DNA from 4 places in the Geobacillus sp. PK12 genome. Region 2 is predicted to be linked to each of the others. Evidence: predicted binding sites of a transcription regulator. Region 2 holds the regulator's gene; each other region holds the start of a gene.
What was found. Region 2 encodes Rex, which represses fermentation and respiration genes when NADH is low (regulators of the CRP and FNR family bind a similar motif). Its sites were predicted from a motif close to TTGTGAAATATTTCACAA; they were not measured.

Region 1 (3,801 bases), on a different contig from region 2:
CAGCAGGCATAATGTAGCCGAGCAGCGCTTCGGCAATGGCGATCCACCGCCCGACGCCAATTGGAGTAACGTCTCCGTATCCGACCGACAAAAGCGTCATGCCACTCAAATACAAGCTGTCTTCAAGCAGCGACAAACGATCTTTCGATGCGCTATTTGGGGATGGGGTAAACACGGCATGGCCGTTTACTTGCAAAATCATATAAATCATGGCAAAACCGAGCAACATCGTTAAATACCATTGGACGAGAACCCATAAGCTATCGAGTGACATGCGATGCGTCGCTTGCACGCGCACTGTCCAAAGCGAGGTGATGCTGCCGAGCAGTACGGCGGCAACAATGCCAAGGAAGGCGTAATCCATCACGTTCCCCCCATTTTGGTCCGTCGTTCATATATACGCGGACAACCGGGCGATTATACCGCATGACCCTCCGCACCCTGCTTGAATCGGCAGCACTCCTGTATTCCACCGGATCGCCCGACCCATTTGACAAGCCAGCGTCCCGTCAGATGAAGCCAATCGTTGCGCTTTACTGCGCAAAATAGCGCGCCAATACACCTTTTAACGTCGCAGCACTACGGTGGAACCATTTTTTCTCCTCCTCGTCAAGTTCAATTTCAATCACTTCGCGGATGCCATTTCGGTTGATCACAGCAGGCACACCGATGTAGACATCGCGTTCGCCGTATGGGCCGTCCAAGTAAGCGGAAACGGTCAAAATGGCATTTTCATGATGCAAAATGGCGCGCGTCACGCGGGCAAGCCCCATAGCAATCCCGTAGTACGTCGCTCCTTTTTTCTCAATAATTTGGTAGGCGGCATCGCGCACATTGACAAAAATGCGCTCGAGCTCTTTTTGCGCTTCTTCCCCTTTGGACTCGACCAGCTTGCGGATCGGCACGCCGCCGATATCAGCCTGGCTCCAGACCGGGAGTTCAGTGTCGCCATGTTCGCCGATAATATAGGCGTGCACGTTCGTCGGGGCGACGGCGAAATAGTCGCCCAACAAGAAGCGGAACCGCGCCGTGTCCAAAATCGTGCCCGATCCGATTACTCGCTCTTGCGGCAGGCCGCTGAATTTCCACGTCGCGTACGTTAAAATGTCGACCGGATTGGTGGCGACGAGAAACAGTCCTTGAAATCCGGATGCCATGACCGACTCAACGATCGAGCGGAAAATGGCAATGTTTTTGTCCACAAGATCAAGCCGCGTCTCGCCCGGTTTTTGGTTGGCGCCGGCGCAAATGACAACCAAATCGGCATCGCGGCAATCATCGTAATCGCCGTGCCAAATGTCAGCCGGCTTCGGCGCAAATACTTTCCCATGGTTGAAGTCCATCGCATCGCCCTCAGCCTTGTTTTCATTTGCATCGATGAGCACGATCTCATCGGCAATCCCTTGATTCATTAAGGCAAACGCATAACTGGCGCCGACAAACCCGGTGCCGACGACCGCTACCCGATTTCCTCTCCCGTTTTTCATCACTATTCACCTCTTCTTCCTTTTTGTGAATATATTCACATTTTATTTTACGCCACAACATGCTAACGATACAGACAAGGTTGTGTCGATTGCTTGACCATTGTTTGTCATTTTGATGGCAAATGAACAAAAACGGGCGGGGCGCCTAGCTCCCCGTCCCGCGATATCGTCTCACCCCGGCGTTCCAAAGCATGACCGAAACGGTGAAGCAAACCATGCCGACCACTGGGGTGAAAAAGGCATAACTGTACCATTCCTTTTTATCAAGAAAATAAGCAGCTGGATAAACGCCGACAAAGGCAAACGGCAGCACCCACGTTAAAATATAGCGGATGACGCGATGATAAATATCGATCGGGTAGCGGCCATAGCTGCTGATGTTGTACATCATCGGCATGATGGAGGTGCGGGCGTCGGCAAAAAAACTGATCGTCGCCAGTGAAATGAAAATGCCGGCATAAATCAATGCACCGCCAATGACAAACAAAATAAACACGAAGACATCATACCAATGAAATGAAAGAGACAAGCGGCTGCCGGCATACAGCATAATGATCAGCCCGGGCACAGCGCCAAGCAACGATTCGAGCTCCATCCGCTCCAAAACAATTTGAAACAGGCTGTTTAGCGGGCGCGTCAACACGCGATCCATTTCCCCCTGCACAATATATCGTTCATTAAAATCCCAAAGGTTAAAAAAGGCGCCAAATACGGCATATGGAACAAGAAAAAAACCGTAAATAAACAAAATCTCATCGCGCGACCAGCCGTGAAGCAGCGTCGTATGGCCGAACACGACAAGCAAGAACACTAAGTTCACCGCCTGCGCCATTAAGTCGGACAACCATTCAATGAGCAAATCAGTGCGGTATTGCAATTTTGTCTTCATGTACTGGGCCATATATTGAAAAAAAACAGATACGTAAAACAATGTCTACCCCCCTTGCACAACAAGCCGCTTTTTCGCCACCCGCCATAGCAGCGCGATCGGAAACAATAACAGCACGCACCACGCCGCCTGCGTGAACAATCCATCGCTTACAGCGGCGCCTTGGAAGCTTTCCGTAATGATCATGCTTGGAATATAGCTAATGGCTTGAAATGGCATATACGCCATGAGCTGCTGCGCCCAATCCGGGTAAAACGACAAAGGCAAAATAAGACCGGAAAATAGATCGATAATAAACCGCTTCGCCCTAAGCAACCCTTCATTTCGGAACGTAAAAAACGTCACAACCCCCGCAAGCAAGTTCAGCTCCGAAAAAATGATAAAGCTGAATAGAAGCGACAAGCCAAAAGCGAGCCACGTTTTGGCGTGTCCCGGAAACTGAAGCGGCAAAAAAAGCGATACGAAAAAAAGCCCAGGCAGCGATAAAAAGAAAAGGCGAAACAACCCTTCGCCAAGCCCTTGCACAGCTTTCATCCCTAAATAGCTGTACGGGCGGATCAGTTCAATCGCTACTTTTCCATCGCGGATTTCCATGGCGATTTCACGGTCAAGGTTGTTAAAATAAAACGCCCGCGCCAGCCAGGAAATGGCGACATACGTCGTCATTTGCCCAAGCGACATCCCTTGCATCGATGATTTGCCGCCATAAATAGCCGACCAAAGGAAGTAATACGCTGCGATGTTAATGGCGTAAATCAAAATGCCAGTGTAATAGTTTGTCCGGTAGGCGAGCATCATTAAAAAGCGGATGCGGACCATTTCGACATACTTACCCATGAACCGCACCTTCCTCATAAATATTGCGGATGATCTCCTCCGTCGGCACTTCATGAATGCGGATGTCTTGCAGTGCACAACGGGCAGCGACGCGACTGACAACTTCCGGAACGCCTCCTGATGGGACGTGCGAGACCCAAACGTTTGGCTGTTCACCTTTTTTCCAAACAACCTCCAATCCTTCAGTCAACTGCTGCAAAAAAGCGGCCGTCACCGCTTCGGCGAACGTAAAGGCGACCCGTTTTCCTTGCCCCCATCTTTCTTTCAGGCGCTCAAGCGACCCGTCGTAAATGATTTTCCCTTCATCGAGCATAATGACCCGCTCGCAAAGCGCTTCAATGTCTGACATGTCGTGCGTCGTCAGCAGGATCGTCGTGCCATACCGTTCATTCAATTGCTTTAAAAACTGGCGGATGTTGAGTTTGACAAGCACATCAAGGCCGATCGTCGGTTCATCCAAAAACAATAGCGGCGGGTTGTGAATGAGCGCGGCGGCAAGCTCACAGCGCATCCGCTGGCCAAGCGACAGCTTGCGCACCGGCTTATCAAGCAGCGGGCCGATCTCAAGCATGTCAATCACCTCGGCCA
Region 2 (3,801 bases):
GTCGAGGCACGTGCGATGTTGCGCTGGATGAAGTCTTGGAGTCGGGCGATTTCTTCTTGCTGTTTCTCGTACCGTCTTAACTCTTGTTCGTATTGCTCGGCCCGCAACTCCAAATAGCGGCTGTAGTTGCCGGCATAGTGTTTGAGCGTGGCATTCGACAGTTCGTATACGTCGGTGACGATTTTGTCTAAAAAGTAGCGGTCGTGGGAAACAACCAGGACGGCACCGGGATAGGCTTGCAAGTACTGCTCCAGCCAGGCAAGCGTCTCAAGATCCAAATGGTTCGTCGGCTCGTCCAAAATCAATAAATCCGGCTTGGACAACAGCAATTTCCCAAGGGCAAGCCGCGTCCGCTGTCCGCCGCTTAACGACGAGACCGGCGTTGTTTTATAATCATATGAGGAAAACTGCAGCCCGTGCAAAACGGAGCGGATGTCGGCTTCGTATTGGTAGCCGCCTTGTTCTTTGTATTGTTCTTGCAGCTCGTCATACATTTTCAGCGTTTTTTCATAGCGAGCGGGATCGGCGAGTACGTCCGGGTCGCCGAGTTGCATGCTGAGTTCGGCGAGCTGTTTTTCGAGTCCTAGAAGCGGGGTGAATACCTCAAGCATTTCGTCCCAAATGGAACGCGGCGAGTCGAGCCCGCTGTTTTGCGCCAAATAGCCGATTTTGATATGGTTTGGTTTGATGATTTTGCCGCTGTCGAAAGAGAGTTCACCGGCGATGATTTTCAACAATGTCGATTTTCCCGCTCCGTTGCGGCCGACAAGGGCGATTCGGTCGCGGGACTGTATTTCTAGTTTTATATTCGATAAAATAAGGTCAGCGCCGAAATATTTCGTGAGCCCGTGCACTTGCAAAATGATCATGTCCGTCACCTCGCGAATAGTTTAACGCAAGTCGCGAAAACGGTCAAAGACGAATGATGAAAAATCGTGTATAGTGTATAAATGGAGGAGATTGTATTGTCATCGTTCACTCATTTCAATGAACAAGGGCGCGCGAAAATGGTTGATATTACGCACAAAGAAGATACTGTGCGAGTGGCTGTGGCGCAAACGAGCGTGACTGTCAGCCGGGAAATTTACGAAAAAATGACGAGCAATGCGATCGAGAAAGGGGATGTGCTCGCCGTCGCTCAAGTGGCGGGGGTGATGGCGGCGAAGAAGACAGCTGACCTTATTCCAATGTGTCACCCGCTTATGTTAAAGGGTGTGGACATTGCTTTTGCTTGGGAAAACGATGGAGAAGCGCATAAGCTCGTCATCACGGCAACGGTGAAAACGAAAGGGAGCACAGGAGTGGAAATGGAAGCGCTGACGGCCGCTTCGGTCTGTGCGTTGACAGTGTACGATATGTGCAAGGCGCTTGATAAAGGAATGGTCATCGGTCCGACGTATTTGGTCGAAAAAACGGGCGGGAAGTCTGGCCATTACCGACGGAAAACCGATTAGCTAGGGGATGAGATCATGAGCAACGAACAACCGAAAATTCCGCAGGCAACCGCCAAACGGCTGCCGCTTTACTATCGGTTTTTGAAAAACTTGCACGCTTCCGGCAAGCAACGCGTCTCCTCTGCCGAGTTGAGCGAGGCGGTGAAAGTCGATCCGGCGACGATCCGCCGTGATTTCTCCTATTTTGGCGCGCTTGGCAAAAAGGGATACGGGTATAATGTCAATTATTTGTTGTCGTTTTTCCGCCGGACGCTTGAAGAGGATGAGGTGACCGAAGTCGCCTTGTTTGGCGTCGGCAATTTAGGCACCGCCTTTTTAAACTATAATTTTTCGAAAAACAACAATACGAAAATCGTGATGGCGTTTGATGTCGATGAGCGGAAAGTAGGGACGACAGTCGGCGGGGTGCCGGTCTATCATCTCGATGAGTTGGAGGAGCGGCTTCACGAAAACATCCCGGTCGCCATTTTAACCGTGCCGGCCGCCGCGGCTCAAGCGCTGACCGACCGCCTTGTCGCGCAAGGAATTAAAGGCATTTTAAACTTTACTCCGGCGCGGTTGAACGTGCCGAACCATATTCGCGTCCATCATATCGATTTAGCCATTGAGCTGCAGTCGCTCGTCTATTTTTTGAAAAACTATCCATCGCCATCGTAAAAAGGAGAGAACAACACATGAAATATTTGTTGCTCGTTGCTGTGATTTTGTTGCTGTTTGGCACGAAAAAGCTGCCGGAATTAGGGCGGTCGTTCGGCCAGTCGCTTCGCGAGTTTAAAGACGCCACAAAAGGGCTCGCTGATGACGAAGAAACGAAAACCGACCGATGACAAGGCAGGATGGAGAAACAATGAATGACAAAGAAATGTCGGTGTATGAGCATCTGGGTGAACTGCGAAAACGGCTCATCATCGTGCTCATCTTTTTTGCTGCGGCGCTTGTCGTTAGTTTCTTTTTTGTCGATGATGTCATTTTGTATTTGCAGCGAACGGCCGAGGCGAAGCATTTGACCATGAACGCCTTCCGCCTCACCGATCCGATTAAAGTGTATTTTCAGTTTGCCTTTGTCATCGCGGCTGTACTGTCGGCTCCGGTGCTGTTGTATCAAATTTGGGCGTTTGTCAGCCCCGGTCTGTATGAAAAAGAGCGGAAAGTGACGTTAAGCTATATCCCGGCGTCGATCGTTCTTTTTTTAGCAGGCGTCAGCTTCGCTTATTTCGTCTTGTTTCCGTTTGTCGTTCGATTTATGAGCCGGCTGGCTGACCAACTAGGGGTTCAACAAATGATCGGCATTAATGAATATTTTCAGTTTTTGCTTCAGCTCGTGCTGCCGTTTGGCATCGTGTTTCAGCTGCCGATCGTCGTGTTGTTTTTCACCCGCTTAGGGCTTATTACGCCGCAGCTTCTTGTTCGCATCCGCAAGTATGCGTATTTGGCGCTGCTTATTTTAGCGGCGGTCATTACGCCGCCGGATGTGCTGTCGCAAGTGATCGTCATGATTCCGCTCACCATTTTGTATGAAGGAAGCATTTGGGTGGCGCGCATCGGCTATCGGAAAGCGCAGCGAGCAGCCGAGGAGGAAGGCAAATGAGTGAGGCGGGACGAAAAACATTGAGAGGAAAGCGAGCAAGGCCGGGCCAAACGAAGGGGCCGTCTCAAAAGCCGCAACACAGGACTTTGAGGCCGGCCTCTTGTTTTTTGTTTCCATTTTCACGATATGATCGCCGTCATGAGACTGATGTTCTGGTCCCTTCCCGTCCGAATCACGGGAAGGGGTCAGCGTTTTGAGGCGAAAAGAAGGCGAAGGGCGGTGCCGAAATCAAAGGCAGCGAGCGCCGCTAAAGCGATGGTGGAGACGTTCCAAACCGTTTCATGAGCACTTTCGATGGCCAAATACGTAAACATTGAGCCTAAGACGAAATACGGAAGCGAAAACAGCTGAGGGTTTCGCATCATAGCCAAACCCTCCAAACGGCGAGCGGCAGCTCGGACTGGCGCATCATGTTCTCAATCTCGTCGGCCAACAGCGTCTGCATGGCGACGACGAACGTATTCATGGCGACATGGGCGAAAATCGGCACGAAAATGCGTCCGGTTTTCGCGTATAAAAACGCGAATACCATCCCCATGGACGTGTACAAAAGCAAATGCTCCGGCTCCATATGGACAAGGGCAAACAAGAGCGAACTGACAAGCGCCGCCAACCAAAAGTTGTATTTTTCATAAAGCGAGCCGAAAATGATTTTGCGGAAGATAATCTCCTCCAAAATCGGGCCGATGACGGAGGTGACGACGATAAGCAGCGGCGTCAGGCGGATGATATCGATGATTTGCCTTGTATTTTCCGACC
Region 3 (3,801 bases), on a different contig from region 2:
TGCGGATATAGGTAATAGCTTGTTCGCCCATTTTTGTATATAAGCTTTATGTGTAGCGAAAGCAACACTGTATAACCATCCCGAACTGCGTAAGCGTATTGAAACCTTACGTTAAGCCCCTACAGCGAAACAATAAAGGCGTAAAATGAATGAGGACAACAAAGACGCACTTATTGAATCGCAGAAACGAAAAATCAAAAAGTTAGAAGATGAAAATAAGCAATTACGGAGACAGTTGAAAGTAGCTTTACCCAGAGGTTTATAAAAATATATAAACTGTTTGGCAGGGGAACAATGTTCTCTTCATTGTTTAACTAAAGAACAGGAAGGTTGAATAAGCGGTAGAAGCGTTCGAGGAAAGGTGTTTACTATTATTATATAGAAATTAATACCAGATATCCATAAATTTGTTGTACAATGTATAAAGATGATAAAGAGAATTTTGTATTGGGGGCGGGAATATCATGTCCTTTACCTTAATCTTATTTATCGGTATTCTTGGGGTATTAGTTGTTATATTCCTAAAAAAACCAATAACAGGAATGATTGGTGACGATTATAAAGTGGTTCATAAGCTGAAAAGTGCTAAGTGGTTTCAAAATCATTGGTTAGGTGGAATATTCTTGTTTGCAATTAATGCTGTTCTGTTTTTTTCTACCGGTCTTGTACTTTACTTATTGTTATATTTTTCAATTCCGTTCGTTCATTTGATTGTCATGTTTTTGGCTGTAGTCGGAAGCATCTTTTCATGGGTATTAATTAATAATGCATGGCAAGGTACGAAAAGCAATCGTTTAAAGATGGGGTTTTTAGGGAGTAGTTTTTATGTTTTTTTGACTTTTGTGTTAGCTTATCAGTTAGTAACGATGAAATCTTCTTATCCAAGCGAAGATACTTGTATAGGGGGGATTATTGGTTTAGTATTCGGCATAATAGTTACAACAGTTGCGTTTATTACTTGTTTTACAATCACAGGCTTTTCTAAGAAGTAAGAAGCTAATTAAACAAAATGTGAATTTAAATATGCCTTGATTGACGTTTTATTTCTTACACGATCGGGAATCGTTTCTGCAATAAGCTGAATTAGAAATGTGAGGAGGGTGTCCCAAAAGTGATTGCTTTTGGACACCCTCCTTTATTTTCACATATGCATATGATGAGCATGGTCGCCGCCGATCGATGGATCGAGCATTCCAAAAATCATAGCAATATGAGCTACTACTAAAAATATACCAACGAAAGCGGAATGATATTTCAACTTTTGCTCCTCGCTCCATTTCCGACCGATTATGCCTAAATCGATTAGACTTAATCCCAATAACGGAATGACCCCCACTAAATAAAATCCCACTGCAATGATATCAATCCATCCGCGCCATTCCCCATTCAATGTAAATGGAATGACGGCATTGACAAATAAGTAAATAAAAATTCCTAAAAAGTAGACACCAACAATGATGCTGCATATTTTGTTGACTTTACGGATCATTCCATCGAAACGACGAGTAAAAAGAATTGCCAGCTCCGTTATTGCAATGGTCTCCGCAAGAGCAACGGGAATAGCCATAAATAAAATCAAATTCCAAGGTTGATTCACCGCTAACAGTTCCATGTAATGCGTCATGTTCATCCAATCACCCCTGCATTTTGTTTATACATCCACGTCTATTAACATTAATCACAATTTGTGCATTTTCTTTGGAAAATTTAAGAATAATTTGTGACAAGATTCACCTAATCCTTTACATATATGGATAGCAAAGATATGATCACCGCTTTATATAGAAGTAATTAAAGTATGTATGGATGCTGTTTCAAAATGATGTTCGATGATCTTTCTAATTAATGCATATGTTTCATAAAAAAATTTGGAAAAACAGAAACATTTTTGTTTTTTATGCGTCTTTTATAGCGGAAGGAGGGTGGAAACCATTGCCAATAAATTTGAATTGGATATACTTATGCGCTTGTATTCCAAATCCCTTTTTCGCTATCTGTACAGATTAACCAATGATTATCATTTGGCAGAGGATCTCCTGCAGGAAACATTTTATAAGGTTTATTTACATGTAAGCGGCATAAGCAACATAGTACAAATAAAGTCATGGCTTTACCGGATCGCTTATAATACCTTCATCGACCACTGCAGAAAAGCAAAAAAGATGCAGCTTGTACAAGTGGATGATTTCTTTGCGTCGTTAAAGCTAGATCCATTATTAGAAACGGAAAACGCGTTTTTGCAAAAATATGAGCTGGAGTTGATTTATAAACATTTGTCCAACATGAAAGAACTGCAACAAAAAGCCATTATGCTCGTTGATTTAAAAGGATTCAGCTACAAAGAAGCGGCGGAGCTGTTAAACGTAAAACTCCCTTATTTAAAAAGCCTTGTGTTTCGGGGCAGGCGGGAATTAGAAAAACGATTACGCAATGAGGTGAAGGGATGAGAAAAGACGAGTTAAAACCATTATTGCAGAAATATCAAAACGGCACACTAAGCAAAGAGGAAGAACAGAAAATAGAGGAACTTCTAGAAAGTTTTGACGTATACAATGAATTTCTCCATGAAACCCTTCATGATGAAGGGATGAAGGAAGCCGATCTCGCAAAAATGATGAAAAAGGCTCAACAAAAATTCTTTTTTCGAAATACGCTGCTTGTTGTATCGTTTATACTCACGATTGTTCCCTTATTGACTATGTTTACTTTTGTTTATTACGGCTGGGGGCGAGATCATAACAGAGGGAACGAATTTATTGAAACCATTCGAACGGTGAGTGAAATGACAGCGCCAAATGTGTATGTAGATTACGATACGGTGGATGTTGAGATCAAGCCCTTTACCATGACTGTCACGACCGACAAATATAAATTGATGGGTGATAAAAAAAGTTATATAGGCAAGGACACTTACAAACTATTTTTCAATGATGTGTTTGCTAAAGAATCGAATTATCGAGCGATTGGGTATTCGATTCATCACATTGGAATCAACTTTATTCATCCGAAAGACAAATACTTTTTACCTGACGAACGAACAAAAATTAAATCTCTCCCGAGCGATTGGCCGGTTGAAATCTATATTTCCTTGGATCGGTCCTATTCCTTAAAAGAAATAAATGAAAAATTCAAAGGATATAATATGACATGGCTTGCGTTGGACACAGGTGTAGAGGAACAGATGAGGAATGATTTAGATTTCATCCAAACACCGGCAATTGGCTTTCCATACAAAAAAGTGCATGTAGATTCTGTATTCAATCGCTCGTTTACTGATTACAAAGAAGTAGTCAAAGGGCTCGAGCTATTGAGCAAAAACGAAAAATGGGCAACACAACTAACAGAATACAAAGACTTAAAGATGGCCGAGCGACTAAAATGGGTGAAAAAGCATAAAGAATTGAAGATTTATGGAATCGCTATGACGGGAACCGCCAAAGATGTTTTGTCTCTAGAAAAGATGAAGGAAGTCAACGTGATTCGATTAGGTCAGATCCATTTGCCGTAGCAAAGGGGGGAATAGTCGAAAATGAGAATGGTAAGAATCAATATGCTAAATACATTGGTGGCTATATTTTTGCTTATTTTGTTAAATGTACAAATGATAGCGGAGATCCCTGTTTTTGATATCAGTTACATTTGGATTTCATTGTTCGGATTGCTCATATGCTTGCTTGGCCTCTTAAAAGAAGATCGATTCTACTCCTATTTAGGCGGCATCCTTCACTTCATCCTAATCGTTTCTTGTATGGGAATGATTTGGTTTGGCATAGGTATTAACTACAAGCCGTGACTTTACTG
Region 4 (3,801 bases), on a different contig from region 2:
CAAAGGGGAGCTGTTGACGATCCGCCACGGAGCGGCGCGCATTTTGATCACCGGCGAGGATGTCAAACAGTTCAAGCAAATTAAAGCGAGCCTCGAACCAAAGGGAGGAAGCGCGGCGCCGACCGGGCCGGAGACATTTATTGTCGATTTGGACCACGAATGATATTTCAACATTGAACGCTCTCCCACCTACGCTTGAGCTTTGAGGTGGGAGATTCTTGGGAACACCCGCCCCACAGCAGGCTGTCCACCAAGCCATCCCCGTGCGTCCCACGTTTCTTTACCCCTTCTGTTCTGTGGAAGCAAGAGGAAGAGTGACGGCAAATCCCGATTCATCCCCCACTTACGCTCACGCGTGGAAGTGGGGGATCTTCTCGGTTCAGGATGATAAAAACGGGGAAGGGCGCCTGCTCCTTCCCCGTATGTTTTGGACACATCACCAACGTCCGCCGCATGCGCCCGGGCAACCGTCTCACGAACGCCGCAGCGCCGTCATTTTAAGCGGCCGTTTTTCACCGCTCTCTTACCGTTGGCTTCGCTCTTTTGTCCGCAGCGCCTTTGGAATGTAAACACAATACGGCTCGCTTTCCAAATAGTCTCCCGTCACCGCGTACGCCCGCGAGCGTGAGCCGCCGCACACATATCGGAACTCGCAGACGCCGCATTTTCCTTTATATTTGTCCGGATTGCGCAAGTCTTGGAAAATCGGCGAGTGTCGGTAAATGTCCGCCAGCGGCGTTTCCCGGACGTTCCCTGCCTTCACCGGCAGCAGCCCGCTTGGGTAGACATCGCCGATATGGGAGATAAAAACAAAGCCGTTGCCGTCGTTTACTCCTTTCGGCGCGCGGCCGAGCCCGTCGACTTGTCCGGTTAAGCCTTTGTTCAACACGTCTTCGTAACGGATGCCGCCTTTTGCCGCTTTTCCTTCACGCATTTTCGCCTGCAGCACGACGCGGCGGTAATGCTGACCCGCCGTTGTTTTGATGTCAAACGGGACGCGCTTGCTCGTCTCATACAGCCAGCGGAACACCCGCTCATGCTCGATGGGGGAAATCATATCCTCCTCTTTTCCCCTGCCTGTCGGCACAAGGAAAAAGACGCTCCAAAGGACGCATTTCAGCTTCTCCACCAACGCCGCCATCTCGTCAAGCACATGAACGTTGTATCGCGAAATGACGGTGTTGATTTGCACGGGAATGTCGAGCTCATGCAAGTAGTGAATCGCACGGATCGTCAAATCAAACGAGCCGCTCACGCCGCGGAAATGGTCGTGAATCTCGGCGTTTGGCCCGTCAAGGCTAAACGCCCAGCGCGACAGGCCGACCTCTTTTGCTTTGCGGATCGCCTCTTTCGTCACGTTCGGCGTCGCGCTCGGCGTCATGGACACGCGCAATCCTTTATCGATCGCATATTTCGCTAAATCGTACACATCCGGGCGCATGAGCGGATCGCCGCCCGTAAAGACGAGCATCGGCTGATCCATCTCGTAAATCTCATCGATCAGTTTTTTCCCTTCCTCAAACGTCAACTCGCGCGGATCGCGATGGTATTGCGCTTCGGCGCGGCAATGAAGGCACTTGAGTTGACAAGCTCTCGTCAATTCCCAAATCACAATAAACGGATTTTCATTAAAATCGCGCATGGCGGCCCCCTCCTTGGCCTCCATTGTACCGCAACATTCAGGCGCGTTATGTGATATGGATCACATTTAGACCTCAACGCTAATTCCATCTTATCTTTCGATTAGCTCAACTGAAACTCCGAAACTGTGGTCAGCCAAAATGGAGGAGACCTTTATTTCAATTTATATATGAATGTGAGCTTATAACATCGCGTTCTACTTTTTTACTTTTTCAAGTCTGAAACGATTGATTCTGTACACTTCATCACAAAGAACATCAATATCCTCTTGATTATGGCTAGTGAGCAAAATCGTCCTCCCTTCTTCCTTGAATTTCCGAAGCAAGTTTCGGATATTTTCAACGCTGTCAGCATCTAAAGCATTGAATGGTTCATCTAAAATAAGCGTTTGTTGATCCTCCATAATGGCTTGAGCAATAGCAAGCTTTTGTTTCATTCCAAGTGAGTAATGTTTGACCTTTTGCGTCGATTCTGGATCTAAACCGACCAACCTCATCGTTTGCTTTATTTTGTCATCACTGATTTTGTTTCGAATGAGAGCCAATGCTTTTAGATTATCAAACCCTGTCTTTCCCGCTATATATCCAGGCCGATCAATGATAATTCCAAAATCACTGGGAAATCGTTTATTGACCCCCAACTCTTCCCCGTCCACGATCACCCTACCGTGATTAGGGAATAGAAATCCACATATGAGTTTGAATAAGACAGACTTTCCTGAACCGTTAGGACCAATAATTCCATAAATTTTCCCCTTTTCCACTGCAAAATTCACGTTTTCAAAAATCGTTGCTCCTTTAAATGATTTACTGACTTGATCTAACAGGATATGCGGCAACTTACTCACTCCTTTTTAGAAATCGAGATCTTGTTTGGAAAAGACATACAGCAAGAAAACAATGGCGAAAACATTCCATAAGAATAGAACGGTGCTGATGCGGTAAATCGAATCATTTGTCAATAAATACGCCATGCTATTCAATCCAGATGGAATAATCCCCCAGTTATTAAAACCCGGGAACATAAAAAATGAAAGTATAGCGATCCCTACGAAACTATAAAATGTTTCTTTGCTCAGCCAAGAGATCAGAAACACAAATAGGACATAAAACGAAACTTGAAGGTAGCCGTTGACCAAAAAATGATAAAACATATCAAGCAATGTAACTGAACGGTCAATAGAAACATGGAAATCAAAAGAAAAACGTTTCAACGACAAAATGAACAAAGCGAGCAATGCTAAAGCGAATAAATATAATCCAATGTATAGCATGATCTTATGATACCACGCCCAAAACCATCGGCTGATCGACTGATAACGTACTAACTTGTAATACCCCATTTCCGACAATTCCGTCTGCAAATGCAATTGGACCAAATAGATGACCCCAAAATAAAGAACCCAATAACATAAAAACGACTTGAAATAAAACGCTTGTTTGGAACCGCCTATAAACATGAAAAGAAACTGGTCCCAAACAGTTTGTCCCACGTTCTCTCGCATTCCAGACCATAATGCTAGAACAACCAAGACAATAAAAGCGGTATATTTCCAATTGTACCCTTTCACATTCAAATCCAGTCGATTGACAATCCATATGAGCAGGATCATCCATCCTATAACCACCGAAAACGATCCCCATATATTGCTGAACTGAGCAACCCCCGAATGCAAAATCAAGTAATGGCACAAATTAAACAGGGAATGAGGAGAAAGAAGTTTAAATGACACTACGCCATACACCCATATGAACACCGCAACAAACACGACAATGTCCTTGTTTTTCCACTTTACATAAAGGATGGCCAAAACAAGGTGAATACAGCTGACACTGAAAACAAGCAAAGCTAAATGCAACACCAACGCTAAAATGGGACTGTTTATAAATTTTTGCAATATTTGCGTTTCGCTTAGAGAAGCATTCAGCCTACTAAACGGACTCCAGCCAGCAAAAGAAGGGGCGCCGATTGACAAAACGAGGCTCACTGCTCCCCAAACGATTATCGATATGCTGGCACTTTGCATCAATCGAACTAGTGTCGCATACACCCAACTTCGATAAGAACCCAACCGTATCAAAACTGCATAATCAAAATCAGACATCATAATTGAAATAGAACGGTATAGAAAGACCGGCAAGATAAAATATAAGATAAGGT

Region 1: ETR37_RS12330 (L-lactate dehydrogenase) is a predicted target of Rex. The motif match lies at 1,511-1,528, and genes of this name have one in related genera.
Region 3: ETR37_RS07765 (DUF6803 family protein) is a predicted target of Rex. The motif match lies at 1,719-1,736, and genes of this name have one in related genera.
Region 4: ETR37_RS01405 (TIGR04053 family radical SAM/SPASM domain-containing protein) is a predicted target of Rex. The motif match lies at 1,691-1,708, and genes of this name have one in related genera.

What each region holds. Positions count from the first base shown of each region.
Region 1 is NZ_SDKL01000035.1:3,718-7,518, forward strand. Features, by position in the region: gene ETR37_RS12325 (potassium channel family protein) at 1-364, opposite strand, end outside; gene ETR37_RS12330 (L-lactate dehydrogenase) at 534-1,487, opposite strand; gene ETR37_RS12335 (ABC transporter permease) at 1,633-2,418, opposite strand; gene ETR37_RS12340 (ABC transporter permease) at 2,422-3,213, opposite strand; gene ETR37_RS12345 (ABC transporter ATP-binding protein) at 3,206-3,801, opposite strand, start outside.
Region 2 is NZ_SDKL01000069.1:4,271-8,071, forward strand. Features, by position in the region: gene ETR37_RS17125 (ABC-F family ATP-binding cassette domain-containing protein) at 1-869, opposite strand, end outside; gene moaC (cyclic pyranopterin monophosphate synthase MoaC) at 966-1,454, shown strand; gene ETR37_RS17135 (redox-sensing transcriptional repressor Rex) at 1,470-2,111, shown strand; gene tatA (twin-arginine translocase TatA/TatE family subunit) at 2,129-2,281, shown strand; gene tatC (twin-arginine translocase subunit TatC) at 2,302-3,042, shown strand; gene ETR37_RS17150 (YdiK family protein) at 3,228-3,407, opposite strand; gene ETR37_RS17155 (CPBP family intramembrane glutamic endopeptidase) at 3,404-3,801, opposite strand, start outside.
Region 3 is NZ_SDKL01000016.1:10,854-14,654, reverse strand. Features, by position in the region: partial or broken gene ETR37_RS19795 (DUF6262 family protein) at 53-275, shown strand; gene ETR37_RS07770 (hypothetical protein) at 465-992, shown strand; gene ETR37_RS07765 (DUF6803 family protein) at 1,142-1,630, opposite strand; gene ETR37_RS07760 (sigma-70 family RNA polymerase sigma factor) at 1,923-2,447, shown strand; gene ETR37_RS07755 (anti-sigma factor) at 2,444-3,508, shown strand.
Region 4 is NZ_SDKL01000002.1:192,009-195,809, reverse strand. Features, by position in the region: gene ETR37_RS01410 (anti-sigma factor) at 1-163, shown strand, start outside; gene ETR37_RS01405 (TIGR04053 family radical SAM/SPASM domain-containing protein) at 524-1,642, opposite strand; gene ETR37_RS01400 (ABC transporter ATP-binding protein) at 1,838-2,479, opposite strand; gene ETR37_RS01395 (hypothetical protein) at 2,495-3,801, opposite strand, start outside.